One region of the Amycolatopsis sp. CA-161197 genome, then DNA from elsewhere that is predicted to be linked to it. Evidence: riboswitches for the same ligand, from Rfam matches in the RefSeq annotation. Region 1 holds a riboswitch; each other region holds the start of a gene.
The links. A riboswitch is a leader RNA that binds a small molecule or an ion and turns the genes downstream of it on or off. The one in region 1 is predicted to bind cobalamin.

Region 1 (5,016 bases):
GCGTTGCAGACGGTCCGCCGCACCTGCTGCGGGATCGCGACCACGGGCACCACGTCGAAGTAGCGCCAGCCGCGGCGGGTCAGGGCGGCGCCCAGCATGGCGCCGATGGTGTTGAGCAGCACGTCGTCGGTCGAGGTCACGCGGCCGCTCTGGATGAGGAACTGCGTGGCCTCCACCAGCACGGACGCGCTCAGGGCGGTGAGCGCGATCCGGCTGAGCGACCGCAGCCGGCGCAGGCGCAGCGGCACGAGCGCGCCCAGCGGGCTCAGGAGGAGCAGATTGCCGACGACCTGCCAGAGCGATCCGTCGTCGGACAGCGCGGCGGTGAGGTCGGCGCCGGGCACCAGGTCGAGGGTGCTCCCCGAAGCGGTGCCGACGGGCATGATGACCAGGCAGAGCACGAGCGCGCCGAGCGTCACCGCCGTCACGTCGACTGCCGCGGTCGCCGACGCGTGGCCGAGGCTGATGTCGCTGCTTCTTCGCCGCCTCCGCGCGGCGAGCAAGGGCCAGCAAAGCAGCGCGTATGGCAACGCGATGGCCGTGATCGGGATGATCCCCCAGAAAGCGCGCAGCAAGGCACCCATGCGCTTCCCTTCTCGAACCCCTCTGAACTGCTTCTTCCCGCCCTCCCAAGATCAACCTTCGCATTGCCGGTTCGAGTCGGCATGCTCAGCGGGCCGCACTATTCGGTGATCTTTCCGGTGGCGCGAAACGGCTTCCCGTGGTTCGGTCGAGGCGCGGACCGTCCATAGTGGATGCTGTGGACAACCCTGTGGAAGGATTGCGCCGACTTGGCGGAAAGCCTTGGTTCACAACGGAAACCAAGGGTTTGAGCCTGTGTACTACCCGGCGAGCTCGCGCGCCTTCTCGATGAGCGCGGACAGGTGCAGGCCACGGTGGACGTCGCACGGGTGCGTGGTCGTGCCACTCGCGACCATGGCCGCGAAGTCGTCCAGCAGAGCCGTGTAGGCCTCCCCGGCGGTGCCTGGTTTGCGGCCGAGTGTCCGGTAGCCGTGCTCGCCGTAGACCGCGACCTCGACCACGGTCGGCTGAACCGGGAGCCGCAGCGACAGCGTCGCGGTGCTCGTCGCGCCGCCCTCGTGGGCGAACATCAGCTGCCACAGGTCGTCGGGACCGCGGTGGGCCGCGAGCACGTCGGTGATGCGGCCGAGGGCGGCGTCGAGCAGGTCGAACGCGTGCGGGCCGATGTCGGCGAGCGCGCCGCCGGACGCGTCGAGCCGCCACGCCGACGTCGAGTACTGCCCGCCGAGCAACGCGCCCGAAAGCCAGCGTGCGCCGCCGCCGCGCCAGCCGCCCGAGGCGGCGAGGCCGTCGAGCCATTCGCGCGTCTGCTGGGAGAACCGCAGCGTGAGCATCACGAGCGACGCGACGCCGGCCTTGTCCACGGCGTCGGCCAGCCGCTGCGCGCTCGCCAGGTCGGCGGCGATGGGCTTCTCGAGGATCAGGTGCTTGCCGGCCTCGGCCGCGCGCGTCGCGATCTCCGCCTGCACGGCGGGCGGCACGGCGAAGGCTAGGGCGTCGACCAGGGAGAACAACTCGTCGAGGTCGTCGGTGCCGACCGCGTCGTGGGCCTCGGCCAGCGGGCGGGCGCTGGTGACGCGGCGCGCCCACACGGCGGTGAGCTCGGTGCCGGGGTGTTCGGCCAGTCCCGGCGCGTGCACCGTGGTCGCCCAGGGACCGGTTCCGACGAGGCCGATGCGCAGCTGTCCGACGTCCACGCCCGGAAGTGTAGGTGTGTCCGGCGCCGCTTCCGGCGGGTACCTCCGGTGGGTTAACGTCGGTCAGCTGTACACCACGATCGGGGGAAGCCGGTGGGAATCCGGCGCTGACCCGCAACCGTGAGCGGCCGCCCGCGCGGCCGTGAGCCGGATCGCCCGCCGTGGTCCGACTCGATGCGAGGTTCATCAACGATGCGGTTGTTCCCTGCAGTCCGGCTCCTGGCCGTGGCCGCGCTCCTGGTCACCGCCGGCCTGTCCGGCGCGAGTCCCGCCACCGCGACCGTGCCCGGGAAGGGCACCGCGGGCTACTGTCCCGACGCCACCGGCGTGACGGTGGTGGTCGACTTCCAGGACCTCGGTGGCGACACCCTGATCCGCTGCACGCCCGGGCCGCAGGCCGACGGGGTGGCGGCCATGCAGAACGCGGGCCTCGACATCGCGGGCGTCGGCAAGTACGGCCTGGCGCTGATCTGCAAGATCGAGGGCAAACCGGTCGACCAGTCGTGCTCGGGGATGCCGCCGGAGAGCGCGTCGTGGAGCTTCTGGACGGCGACCGACGGCGGCAAGTGGGCTTCGAGCCAGGTCGGGGTGCAGGGCTGGAAGCCGCCGGCGGGGAGCTTCGAGGGCTGGTCGTTCGCGCACAACAAGTCCTTCCAGGACTACCCGCCGCCGCGGGTGGCGCCGGTGCGGAAGGCCAACGCGGCGGTGCCCGCGGCCGCGTCGACGGAATCCGGCGGCAGCGGCTTCCCGTGGAGCCTGGTGATCGGGCTCGTCGTGATCGTGGTGCTGGTCGTCGCCGGAGTGGTCGTCGGGCTGCGGCGCAGGCGTGCTGCCCGGTAACGCGCGGGCTCTGCACCCGGGTGCGTGGTGGGTGTGGGCGCTCGCGCTCGCCGTCGCCGCGAGCCGCACCACCAACCCGTTGCTGCTCGCGCTGGTGATCGCCGTGGCCGGGTTCGTGGTGGTGAACCGCCGGGGCGACGCGCCGTGGGCGCTGGCTTTTCGCGTGTACGCGCTGGTCGCGGCCGTGATCGTGGTGTCGCGCGTGCTGTTCCGCATCCTCATCGGCGGCGAGGACGGCGGCCACGTGCTGTTCACGCTGCCGACGATCCCATTGCCCGCCGCGGCCGCCGGGATCGAGCTGCTGGGGCCCACTTCGGCCGAGGAGCTGCTCGGCGGCTTCTACGACGGCCTGCGGCTGGCCACGATCGTGCTCTGCGTGGGCGCCGCCAACGCGCTGGCCAACCCGAAACGCCTGCTCAAGGCCGTGCCCGGTGCGTTGGCCGAGGTGAGCACGGCGGTCACGGTGGCGCTTTCGGTGGCCCCGCAGCTGGTGGAGAGCGTGCAGCGGGTGCGGCGCGCGCGCCGGCTGCGCGCGGCGCGTGGACGGGGGCTGAGGTTCGTGAAGGGGGTTTTCGTGCCGGTGCTGGCGGACGCGCTGGACCGCTCGCTCCTGCTCGCGGCGGCCATGGACTCGCGCGGCTACGGCCGGCGCGGGTACCTCGCACCGCGCGTGCGGGTGCTGATCGCCGCTTGCGTGCTCGCCGGACTGGTCGGGGTCGCCGTCGGGGTGTACGGGGTGCTGGACGGGTCGTCGAGCTGGCTCGGCGTGCCGATGCTGGTGGCGGGGCTGGCCGTGGCGTCCGCCGGGTTCGTGCTGGGCGGGCGGCGCATCCAGCGGACGACGTACCGGCCCGATCCGTGGCGGCTGCCGGAGACGTTGGTGGTGCTGTGCGGCGTCGCGTCGGCGGGGCTGCTGCTGGCTGCTTCGCCGGCTTCGTTGGCCACGTCGGTCAGCCCGCCGGCTTGGCCCACCTTGCCGTTGGTGCCGACGTTGGCCGTGCTGATCGGGGTGCTGCCGGCGTGGCTCGCGCCGCGGCCGCAGTCCGTTGTGGAGGTGACGCGGTGATCGAGTTCTCGCAGGTCACGGTCACTTACGACGGCGCTTCCGCGCCCGTGCTGCACGGCGTCGACCTCGTGGTGGAGGAAGGCGAACTGTGCCTGGTGGCCGGGCGAACCGGGGTCGGCAAGTCGACTTTTCTCGGTGCCATCAACGGGCTCGTGCCCCACTTCACCGTCGGCACGTTGGCCGGGCGGGTGCTCGTCGCCGGTCTGGACACCGCGACGCACCCACCGCGTGAGCTGGCGTCCGTCGTCGGCGTCGTGGGGCAGGACCCGCTCGCGGGGTTCGTCACGGACACTGTGGAGGAAGAGCTCGCGTACGCGATGGAGCAGCTGGCCGTGGCGCCCGACGTGATGCGCAAGCGCGTGGAGGAGACGCTCGACCTGCTGGGCATCGCCGAGCTGCGCGACCGTCCACTTCGGACGCTTTCCGGCGGGCAGCAGCAGCGCGTGGCGATCGGGTCGGTGCTCACCGCGCACCCGGGCGTGCTCGTGCTGGACGAACCGACGTCGGCGCTCGACCCGACCGCCGCCGAGGAGGTGCTGGCCGCGATCACGCGGCTGGTGCATGACCTCGGCACCACGGTCGTCGTCGCGGAGCACCGGATGGAGCGTGTGGCGCAGTACGCCGACCGGCTGCTCTACCTCCCGGGCGACGGTTCCGTGCGGTCCGGACCACCGGCGGAGGTGTTCGCGGACGCCGACGTCGCGCCGCCGATCGTGGAGCTCGGCCGGTTCGCGGGCTGGTCGCCGCTGCCGCTCTCGGTGCGGGACGCGCGTCGGCGGGCGGGACCGTTGCGGGAACGGCTCTCGACAGCGACCCGCCCCGCCGCGGCCGGCGTGCCTACGGAGGCCGTGCTCGCCGCGCGGGGGGTGCAGGTGCGCTACGGAGGCGTAGTGGCCGTGCGCGGGGTGGACCTGCGGCTGGGTCGGGGTGAGGTCGTCGCGTTGATGGGGCGCAACGGGTCCGGCAAGTCTTCGCTGCTCTGGGCGCTGCAGGGCAGCGGGCCGCGCTCGGGCGGGACCGTCGACGTGCTGGGTGTGGACCCGGCTGCGGCGCGGCCCCGGGCGGCCCGGTCGCGTGTCGGCTTGGTGCCGCAGACCCCGTCCGACCTGCTGTACCTCGACTCCGTGGCCGCAGAGTGCCGGCAGGCGGACACCGAGTCGGGCGCCGCCGTGGGCACGGCCCGGGCGTTGCTGGACCGGCTGGTTCCGGGCGTCTCGCCGGAGGCGAACCCCCGTGACCTGTCCGAAGGCCAGCGGCTCGCGCTCGTGCTGGCCGTGCAGCTGGCCGCCGCGCCGCCGGTTGTCCTGCTCGACGAGCCGACCCGCGGCCTGGACTACCCGGCGAAGCGTCACTTCGCGGCCGTGCTGGCTT
Region 2 (5,016 bases), 3.6 Mb from region 1:
GACGTCGCCGTGGAGGATCGGCGGGCGGACGCAGCGCGAGCCGTAGGACTGCACCCAGCCGTGCTCGGTCGAGGCGAACCCGGCGAGCTGCTCGGCGAAGTACTGCACCATGTCGTTGCGCTCGGGCTCGCCGTGCACGAGCACGTCGAGGCCCAGCTCCTCCTGCAGCCGCACCACGCGGTCGATCTCGGCGTGCATCTCGGCCACGTACGCGGCTTCCTCGAGCGTGCCCGCGCGGTACGCGGCGCGCGCCTTGCGGACGTCGGTGGTCTGCGGGAACGAGCCGATCGTGGTGGTCGGCAACGGCGGCAGGCCGAGGGATTCCTGTTGCAGGGCCGCCCGTTGCTCATACGGCGCACGCACGGCGTCCTCGGGCTTCAGCGCCGCCAGGCGCTCGCGCACGGCCGCGTCCACCGGGTTCGTCGCGCGGTCTTCGACGGCCGCGCGCTCGGCAGACAGGTCCACCTGATCGCCGCGCAGCGCCCGCCCGAGCAGTACGACCTCGGCGACCTTCTGATCGGCGAACGCGAGCCAGCTCTTCAGCCGTGGGTCGAGGTTCTCGGCCTCGACGTCGTGCGGCACGTGCAGCAGCGAGCACGACGTCGACACGCTCACGTGCCGCGCGGTGCCGGCCAGCCGGGCGGCACGTTCGAGCGCACGGTCCGGGTCCGTGCGCCACACGTTGCGCCCGTCGACGACACCGGCGAGCACCTCGTTGTCGCGCAAGGCGCCTTCCTCCGCCACGGAGTCCACAAAGGACTCGTCGGTGACGAGGTCCACGGCCAGCGCGTCGATGGGGGAGCGGGCCAGCACTCCCAGCCCGCGACCGAGCCCGCCGAAGTACCCGGCGACGAGCAGCTTCGGCCGGTCTTCGGTCTTGGCCAGCACGTGGTACGCGCGGGTCAGCGCGTTGAGTTCCTTCGTGGTGCGGTCGCCGGCGAACGCCGGCTCGTCGAGCTGCACCCACTCGACGCCCTCGGCCTTCAGCGCGCACAGCAGCGCCGCGTACGCGGGCAGGAGCTCGTCGAGCAGCTCCAGCGGCTCGAACCCCGGCCGCGTCGCCTTGGCCAGCAACAGGAACGTGACCGGGCCGACGAGCACCGGTCGCGTCTCGATGCCCAGCTCCCGGGCCTCGCGCACCTCGTCGAGCGGCTTCGTGCCCGACAACGCGAAGCGCGAGTCGGGACCCAGTTCGGGCACGAGGTAGTGGTAGTTGGTGTCGAACCACTTCGTCATCTCGAGCGCCGGCTCGTCCTGCACGCCGCGCGCGGCCGCGAAGTACGTATCGAGCGGCGAGAGGCCGAGGCGGGTGAAGCGCTCCGGCAGCGCGCCGAACAGCTCGGCGGTGTCGAGCACCTGGTCGTAGTGGGAAAACGTGTTCGAGGGGACCGATTCCAGGCCGGCTTCGCGCAGCCGCGACCAGGTCCGCCCGCGCAGTTCGCGGCCGGTGGCGAGCAGTTCCGCCTCGCCGGTGGTGCCCGCCCAGTAGCGTTCCAGGGCGCGCTTCAGTTCCCGGGCCGGCCCGATGCGCGGGTACCCCAGGATCGTGGTGCCGATGGTGGTCACAGGCTCTCTCCTCGCGAGCTCGTTCGAGGCGAGCCCGGGCACGCGAGAACCGCGTCTTCGGTCAGGCCTGCTCCCACGGGGCCCGGACTCACGCACGCCGTCGGCGCACGTACCACGGGCAGGTCTTCGGACTCGTGGGCGCCGAGCTCGCGCCTACTCACCGTCGCTTCCCGGGCTCGCGCCCAGTGCTTGACCACGAAATCGTGGTGACGGCTTTCGTTCCCACTCACCGCTGCGGGGCAGTCCCGGACTCACACCGGGTTCCCTGTTGCCTCGCCAGGGTGCGGCCGCACGAAAAAAGCCCGGCCACGCCCTGGCGAACCAGTGGCGTGGCCGAGCCTAGCGGGTCGCGGCACCGGGTGGCACGACGTCCGCTGTGATCCCGGAGACCGGGATCGGTCCTGCAGTCGATCAGTCCCAGTCCAGCGCGCCGCCGGACTGGTACTCGATCACGCGGGTCTCGAAGAAGTTCTTCTCCTTCTTCAGGTCCATCGCCTCCGACATCCACGGGAACGGGTTCTCCGTCTCCCCGAAGATCGGCGCGAGGCCGATCTGCTGGGCGCGCCGGTCGGTGATGAAGTGCATGTACTGCTCGCACAGCTGCGCCGAAAGGCCGAGCATGCCGCGCGGCATGGTGTCACGCGCGTAGCGGACCTCCAGCTCGCACGCGTCGGTCAGCATCTGCCGGATCTCCGCCTGGAACTCTTCCGTCCACAGGTGCGGGTTCTCGATCTTGATCTGGTTGATGCAGTCGATGCCGAAGTTCAGGTGGATCGACTCGTCGCGCAGGATGTACTGGTACTGCTCGGCGATGCCGACCATCTTGTTGCGGCGGCCGAGCGAGAGGATCTGCGCGAAGCCGGTGTAGAACCACATGCCCTCGAAGATCACGTAGAACGCCACGAGGTCGCGCAGGAACGCCTGGTCGGCCTCCGGCGTGCCGGTCTCGAAGTCCGGGTTCTCGAGGTTCTGCGTGTACTTCAGCGCCCACGCGTCCTTCTCGGAGATGGACGGCACCTCGCGGTACATGTTGAACAGCTCGCCCTCGACCAGGCCGAGGCTTTCGCAGATGTACTGGAAGGTGTGCGTGTGCACGGCCTCCTCGAACGCCTGGCGCAGCAGGTACTGGCGGCACTCGGGGTTGGTGATCTGGCGGTACACCGCGAGCACGATGTTGTTGGCCACCAAGGACTCCGCCGTGGCGAAGAAGCCGAGGTTGCGCTTGAGCATCTGGCGCTCGTCCTCGGTCAGGCCGTCGGGCGACTTCCACAGCGCGATGTCGGCCTGCATGGCGACCTCGGTCGGCATCCAGTGGTTGTTGCACGCGGCGAGGTACTTGTCCCACGCCCAGCGGTACTTCATGGGCAGCAGCTGGTTCACGTCGGCGCGGGCATTGATCATGCGCTTGTCGTCGACGTTGATCCGGGCGGCGCCGACCTCGATCGCGCCGAGGCCGGTGGCGTCCGTGGTCTCCACGTTGGTCATCTAGAGGCTCCAAGAAAAGGCTCGTGAAGGGGTGCGGCCGGGTCTCGCCGGCCGCACCCCTTCACGAGGAGGTCACTGGCAGGCTTCGCAGTCGGGGTCGTCGATGCGGCAGGAGGCGCCTTCGGTGGCGACGAAGTCGATGTCGTCGACCTTCGGCAGCTCCTTCGGCTCGGCGGGCTTGGCGGCCGGGACCGCGGCGGGCACGGCCGCGGCGGGGCTCGCCGGCACGGCGGCCGACGGCGAGGGCAACGGTGCCGGCGAAGGAGCCGGAGCCGGCGTCGCGGCCGGAGCCGGAGCGGCGGCCGGGGCGGCCGAGACCGCGTTCAGCTTGCCGTCGGTGCCGCGCAGGGTGCTCTTCTCCACGTGCGTCGCCGACTGGGCGCGCAGGTAGTACGTGGTCTTGAGGCCCTTGTGCCACGCGTAGCGGTACAGCTCGTCGAGCTTGCGCCCGCTCGGCGCCGCGATGTAGAGATTCAGCGACTGCGCCTGGTCGATCCACTTCTGCCGGACCGAGCCGGCGTCCACGATCCACTTCGACTCGATCTCGAACGCGGTGGCGTAGAGCGCCTTCAGGTCGTCCGGCACGCGGTCGATCTGGCCGAGGCTGCCGTCGAAGTACTTCAGGTCGCTGACCATGACCTCGTCCCACAGGCCGCGGGCCTTGAGGCTCTTGACCAGGTGCGGGTTCACCACGGTGAAGTCGCCCGACATGTTCGACTTCACGTACAGGTTCTGGAACAGCGGCTCGATCGACTGGCCGACGCCGGAGATGTTTGAGATCGTCGCGGTCGGCGCGATCGCCATCACGTTGGAGTTGCGCATGCCGACCGTCTTCACGCGCTCGCGCAGCGGCGCCCAGTCCAGCGTCGTGGAGGTGTCGACGGCGAGGGCGTCGCCCTGGCGCGCGTCGATCAGCAGCTGCATCGAGTCGATCGGCAGGATGCCGCGGCTCCACAGCGAACCCTCGAACGTCTGGTATTGGCCGCGCTCCTCGGCGAGGTCGGTCGACGCCGAGATCGCGTAGTAGGACACGTGCTCCATGCTCACGTCGGCGAACTTCACCGCCTCTTCCGAGGCGAACGGCAGGCCGAGCTCGAACAGCGCGTCCTGGTAGCCCATGATGCCCAGGCCCACCGGGCGGTGGCGCAGGTTGGAGCGGCGCGCCTCCGGGATCGTGTAGAAGTTGATGTCGATCACGTTGTCGAGCATGCGGACGGCCGTGCGCACGGTCTTCTCGAGGCGGTTGGTGTCCAGGCCCTCGGGGGTGACGTGCTTGAGCAGGTTCACCGAGCCGAGGTTGCAGACCGCGACCTCGTCGATGTTGGTGTTCAGCGTGATCTCGGTGCACAGGTTCGAGGAGTGCACCACGCCGACGTGCTGCTGTGGCGAGCGCAGGTTGCACGGGTCCTTGAACGTGATCCACGGGTGGCCGGTCTCGAACAGCATCGTCAGCATGCGGCGCCACAGGTCGACGGCGCGCAGGCGGCGGAAGACCTTGATCTCGCCGCGGTCGGCGGCGGCCTCGTACTCGCGGTAGCGCTCGGCGAACGCGTTGCCGTAGAGGTCGTGCAGGTCCGGCGTTTCGTTGGGGGAGAACAGGGTCCACTGCCCGTCGGCTTCAACGCGGCGCAGGAACTCGTCCGGCACCCAGTTGGCCGTGTTCATGTCGTGCGTGCGGCGGCGGTCGTCACCGGTGTTCTTGCGCAGGTCGAGGAACTCCTCGATGTCCACGTGCCAGGTTTCGAGGTACGCGCACGCCGCGCCCTTGCGCTTGCCGCCCTGGTTCACGGCGACGGCGGTGTCGTTGGCGATCTTGAGGAACGGCACGACACCCTGCGACTGGCCGTTGGTGCCCTTGATGTGAGCGCCGAGGCCGCGGACCGGGGTCCAGTCGTTGCCGAGGCCGCCCGAGTACTTGGCCAGCAGCGCGTTGTTCTTGTACGCCTGGAAGATCGAGTCCAGGTC
Region 3 (5,016 bases), 2.9 Mb from region 1:
TCGGTCGAGGAGTCCGGTGACGCCGGCGTGGTGGCGGTGGCGGGTGACCTCACCGACCCGGCGACGTCGGAGCGGGTCGTGGCCGCGGCGATCGAGCGGTTCGGCCGGATCGACACGCTGATCAACAACGCCGGGGTGTTCGCGGCGAAGCCGTTCACCGAGTTCACGGCCGAGGACTTCCAGTGGCTGGTGTCGGTGAACCTGGGCGGCTGGTTCGCCGTCACCAGCAAGGTGCTGCCGCACATGCTCGAACAGGGCGGCGGGCACATCGTGCAGATCACGACCAGCTTCGTGGACCACCCGGTGGCGGTGGTGCCGGCGTCGGTGTCCATGCTGACCAAGGGCGGCCTGCAGGCGGTGACGAAGTCCCTGGCCGTGGAATACGCGGGGCGCGGGATCCGCGTCAACGCCGTCGCCCCGGGGATCCACAAGACGGCGCTGAACCCGCCCGAGACCTACGCCGAGCGCGCCGGCCTGCACCCGCTGGGCCGCATGGGCGAGGTCAGCGACATCGTCGAAGGCGTGCTGTACCTGGAAAACGCGTCGTTCGTCACCGGTGAGATCCTCAACGTCAACGGCGGCCAGAGCGCGGGTCACTGACCGACGCCGCAACCGGGGCCGCGGACATTCGTTCGTCCGCGGCCCCGGGGCGTTCTCTTCGAATCCACAAGGGACAGATGTCCCCGACCGTCATTCCACGATCCTGGACACGTGGTAGTGGCTGATCAACCAGTCGCCCCCGGCCTGCTGGAGCAGGATCACGGTCAGGTGAAACGGGAGCTCGGTGCCGTCGGGGCGGGTGAACACCGGATCGACGTAGGCGGAAAGCACGCCCTGGGCGAGGGGGCGGATTTCCCGGATCTCGTAAACGACCGTCAATCCGACGGGCTGTTCTTCGTAGTATTCCTCGACGCCTTTCCGCCCGACGGAATAGCCGGGGTGCGCGCCCTGGAAGAGGGCGTCTTCGGTGAAGTAGTTCGCGACCTCGTCAGGTCGGTGCGCGTCGACGCCGTCCTTCCAGCCGTCGAGAACCCGGGTGATGACCGTTCGGTAGTCCATCTTGACCTCGGCAGATTCGCTCAAGTAGCAGACCGGTTGTCCCTCTCCACGAATACCGGGCCGGCGGCCCTTTCTCCAGGAGGGAGAGCCACTCACCATCGAGGCGCAGACTCCCAGCGGCCGAGGGGCCGCTGAACACCGTGGGCGGCCACGCATCAGGTGCCCGTTCACTTGGTGGAAAGGACCGTCAAGGAAACGTCAACGACGAGCACCGCCCGGACGGGTGAATCCCAATCTGTGCGGTGTGACTACGACGCTTCCCGCCAGCGACAGCAGCGAGACCGGCGACGCCGCCGAAAGTGGTGGTGAGCGGCACCGGCTTTCCGTCGTCGGCGGGCTGGCCGCCCTGTCCCTGGACGCGATGGCGTCGGTGGCGTACGGCCCCGAAGCGATCGTGATCGTGCTGGCCGTCGCGGGCGGGAGCGGGCTGGGGTTCACGCTGCCGGTCACGCTCGCGATCGCGCTGCTGCTCGGGGTCCTGACGCTGTCGTACCGGCAGGTGATCGCCGCGTTCCCGGACGGCGGCGGCGCGTACGGCGTGAGCCGGGTCCACCTCGGCCGCCGGGCGTCGCTGGTCGCGGCCGCGTCGCTGATCGTCGACTACGTACTCAACGTCGCGGTGTCCGTGGCCGCCGGCGTGGCGGCCCTGACGTCCGCCGTGCCCGCGCTGCTGCCCTACACGCTGTGGCTGTGCCTCGGGGTGCTGGCGCTGGTGACGGGCGTGAACCTGCGCGGAATCGCGGAGAGCGCGCGAGCGTTCATCGTGCCCACGGCGGTGTTCGTCGGGTCGATCCTCACGGTCGTCGTGGTCGGCCTGGTCCGCACGGGGCCCGCCGCGGCCGTCGCCGCGCCGGCGCCCGGGGTCAGCCTGCAGACCATCGGGATCCTGTTGCTGCTCAAGGCGTTCGCCAACGGCTGCGCCGCGCTCACCGGCGTGGAGGCGATCGCCAACGCCGTGCCGTCGTTCCGCCGGCCGCGGGTGCGCCGGGCCCAGCGGGCCGAGATCGCGCTCGGCGTGCTGCTGGCCGTCATGCTCATCGGGATCGCGGTGCTGATCGGGAAGTTCGCCATCCACCCCGTCGACGGCGTCACCGTGCTCTCGCAGGTCACCACCGCGTCGCTCGGCAACGGGTTCGGGTTCTACCTGGTGCAGTTCTCCACCGTGGTGTTGCTCGCGTTGGCCGCCAACACGTCGTTCGGCGGGCTGCCGGTGCTGGCCCAGCTGCTCGCGAAGCACAACAACCTGCCCCACGTCTTCGCGCTGCGCGCCGAACGCCAGGTCTACCGCTACGGCGTCGGCTTCCTGGCGATCACCTCGGCGCTGCTGCTCGTCGTCGCGAACGGCGACACGAACACCCTCGTCCCGCTGTTCGCGATCGGCGTCTTCGTCGGCTTCACCCTCTCGCAGATCGGCATGGTGCGGCACTGGTTGCGCATTCGCCCGCCACGCTGGCACGGCAAAGCCGTCCTCAACGGGTTCGGCGCGCTGCTCACCGGCATCGCCGCGATCGTGGTCACCGCGACGAAGTTCGGCGAAGGCGGCTGGCTCATCGTCGTCGCCCTGCCGCTGCTCGTCGCGGGCATGGAGTGGGTGCACCGCAGTTACCGTCGCATCGGCGACCGGCTCGGGCTCGGGCGCACCCCGCCCCCGCCGCGACCGAACCGGTCACTGGTCGTCGTGCCCGTGCACACGGTGTCCCGCCTGACGCGCGACGCGCTCGCCGCCGCCCTTTCGCTGGGCGAGCGCGTCGAAGCCGTCCACGTGACCCACCCGGGCGAGGAGGCCGCGGCGCGGGAGTTCGTGGCGTCCTGGGACCTCTGGCACCCCGGCGTGCCGCTCGTGCAGCTGTACGACGAACGCCGGCGGCTGGGCGAGCCCCTCGTCGAGCACCTGCGCGGCCACTCCGGCTGCCACGTCTTCGTCCTCATCGCGGAAGTCGAGCCGGACCACCCGTGGCAGCGCATCCTGCAGAACCGCCGCGGCGCCGTGCTCGCCCGCGCCCTGCGCCGCCGCGCCGACGCGGTGGTCTGCCGGATGCGTTTCCGTCTCGGGCAGCGGCCCGAACCGGGCAACGAGGGACGAACCAAAGTCCGCCGCGGTGCCAGGTGATTGACGGGCCCGCCGACGCCGCCGTACCGTTCTGGCCGCGTGACGGCTTCGAGAAGCCGGTGAGAGTCCGGCACGGTCGCGCCACTGTGAGCCCATCGTGTACCCGGTGGGCGAGTCAGGTCGAGGAGCCGTCACCTGTTCCACCCGCAAGGGACGCGTCATCCCGAAGGAGAACCGGACATGGCCAGGCTGAACACCTCCTGTCCCTCGGCCTCCATCTGCCTGCCGGTCGCCGTCGCGGTGTGAACCCGTTCTTCGCTTTCGACACGCACGCCGTGGGCGACGAGCCCGCCGCGCCGTGGCGTCCGCTCTCCGAAGTCCTCGACGACGGACCCGTGCTGCGCGAGCGCGTGACGCAGGTCCGCGCCGTGCTCGCCGCCGGGGGTGGCGACGTGGAGCTCCGGGTCGCCGCTTCCGTGACCCACCTGGGCCTCGCGGCGCGCCTCCTGTCGCCCGCCCTCGCACTCGCCGTGGGCGCCGGCGTCGTCCCCGACTTCTCCACCGCTTGGTGGCAGCCAACGACCGGCGGCGCGGTTCCGCTTTCGCTGCCCGAAACCGATGCTGTGGACGACGACCTGGTCGCGCTCTTCGACCACCGGGTCCTGAGTGGACCGTTGCGCCGGCTGCACCAGGCTCTCGCCGGGTTCTCGCTCTCGGCGACCATCCGCCGCGGCAACGTCGCCTCCGCCCTCAACGGCGCCGTCACGATGCTCCGCCGAGAACGTCCCGAGTGGACGGACGACATCCACCGCTTCCGCGACCGCCTGGAAGCCCTGCCGGTCCTCGCCGACACCGCCATCCACGAGGACGGCCGCTTCCGCCGCCGCAGCTGCTGCCTCATCTACCGCGCCGCGCCGAACCACGACGGCCCGAAATGCGGCGACTGTGTCCTGGCCTGACCCGTGCGGGTGATCGCGCTGTGGTGCGGCCTCGCGGCGGTCGTCGGTGTCGTCGGTGTCGTCGATTCGCTGACGCCCGGAGCGCCGCACCTGCCGCAGCAGAGTTGTTCGCGGCCGTTGCCGGGATCTTCGTGGTGGTCGGGATCGCCGCCGCGAAACTCGCGCTGAACCGTCCGGAGGTGCCTGCCTCGACGATGGCCCGCCACCTCTGGCGGAAGCTCCCCGCCCTGCTGCGGTGGGGAGCTCTGGCCGTGATCGCCGGTGGTGCCGTCGTCGCCGTGCTCGCCGCGCCGCGAGTGCCCTACGGCGTACCCGAGGTCACTCCTCACGGCTACCTCATGGTCACCCGTCAAGGCGATTTCTTGGTCAGCACCGCCGATTACCTCTACCTGCGCGCCGAGAACGAGCGGCTGATCGCCGCCATCGCACTCGTGGTCAACAGCGCGGCGGGAACCACCGCGTTCGCGTTGTCAGTGTGGTTCGCCGATCCGCACCCGTGACCAGTCGAGCTCGGCCAGGTTGACCACGATGGCCTCCTGTGTCGTGCGGGCGATCACCACGACGGCTTCGTTCTCCGGGTCCGGGTTCTCCTCCCGGTGCGGCACGAACGGGGTGCTCGACGCACAGCCGGCGGTCCAGCGCGGCGCCTTGGCCACTCCGGTGCCCGACGCGCTGCTTCGCGCGGCTTACCGGGCGGCCCCTCCGTTGCCCCAGCTTGTCCTCATCGGTGACGAAGACCCGCTCGCCGACCGCGAAACGCTGGCCCGCACGGTGAAGTCCGCGCCGCGCGCCCGCCTGTCCGTGGTCCGCGGCGCCCACCACGACGTGCTCAACGACCGGCAGCACCGCTCCGTCGCCGCCGAGGTCGTCAGCTTCCTCGAAACCCTCGGCAACGAACTGGTGCCGGTGATCTCGGTCGAGTCCAGTGCCTGGTGAGCCCGGGCTCGA

Region 2: another riboswitch for cobalamin. It lies ahead of metE (5-methyltetrahydropteroyltriglutamate--homocysteine S-methyltransferase); the one in region 1 lies ahead of ACQPXB_RS47820 (hypothetical protein).
Region 3: another riboswitch for cobalamin. It lies ahead of ACQPXB_RS33780 ((2Fe-2S)-binding protein); the one in region 1 lies ahead of ACQPXB_RS47820 (hypothetical protein).

Annotation. Positions count from the first base shown of each region.
Region 1 is NZ_CP192059.1:10,090,580-10,095,595, reverse strand. It holds gene ACQPXB_RS47830 (VanZ family protein) at 1-584, opposite strand, end outside; gene ACQPXB_RS47825 (Gfo/Idh/MocA family protein) at 843-1,739, opposite strand; cobalamin riboswitch at 1,783-1,917, shown strand; gene ACQPXB_RS47820 (hypothetical protein) at 1,932-2,579, shown strand; gene ACQPXB_RS47815 (CbiQ family ECF transporter T component) at 2,569-3,645, shown strand; gene ACQPXB_RS47810 (ABC transporter ATP-binding protein) at 3,642-5,016, shown strand, end outside.
Region 2 is NZ_CP192059.1:3,174,494-3,179,509, forward strand. It holds gene metE (5-methyltetrahydropteroyltriglutamate--homocysteine S-methyltransferase) at 1-1,566, opposite strand, end outside; cobalamin riboswitch at 1,667-1,869, opposite strand; gene ACQPXB_RS15230 (ribonucleotide-diphosphate reductase subunit beta) at 1,978-3,051, opposite strand; gene ACQPXB_RS15235 (ribonucleoside-diphosphate reductase subunit alpha) at 3,124-5,016, opposite strand, start outside.
Region 3 is NZ_CP192059.1:7,178,578-7,183,593, reverse strand. It holds gene ACQPXB_RS33795 (SDR family NAD(P)-dependent oxidoreductase) at 1-600, shown strand, start outside; gene ACQPXB_RS33790 (YybH family protein) at 691-1,059, opposite strand; gene ACQPXB_RS33785 (APC family permease) at 1,304-3,169, shown strand; adenosylcobalamin (AdoCbl) riboswitch at 3,209-3,304, shown strand; gene ACQPXB_RS33780 ((2Fe-2S)-binding protein) at 3,412-4,068, shown strand; gene ACQPXB_RS33775 (hypothetical protein) at 4,173-4,568, shown strand; partial or broken gene ACQPXB_RS33770 (cupin domain-containing protein) at 4,539-4,679, opposite strand; gene ACQPXB_RS33765 (hypothetical protein) at 4,717-5,004, shown strand; gene ACQPXB_RS33760 (flavin reductase family protein) at 4,994-5,016, shown strand, end outside.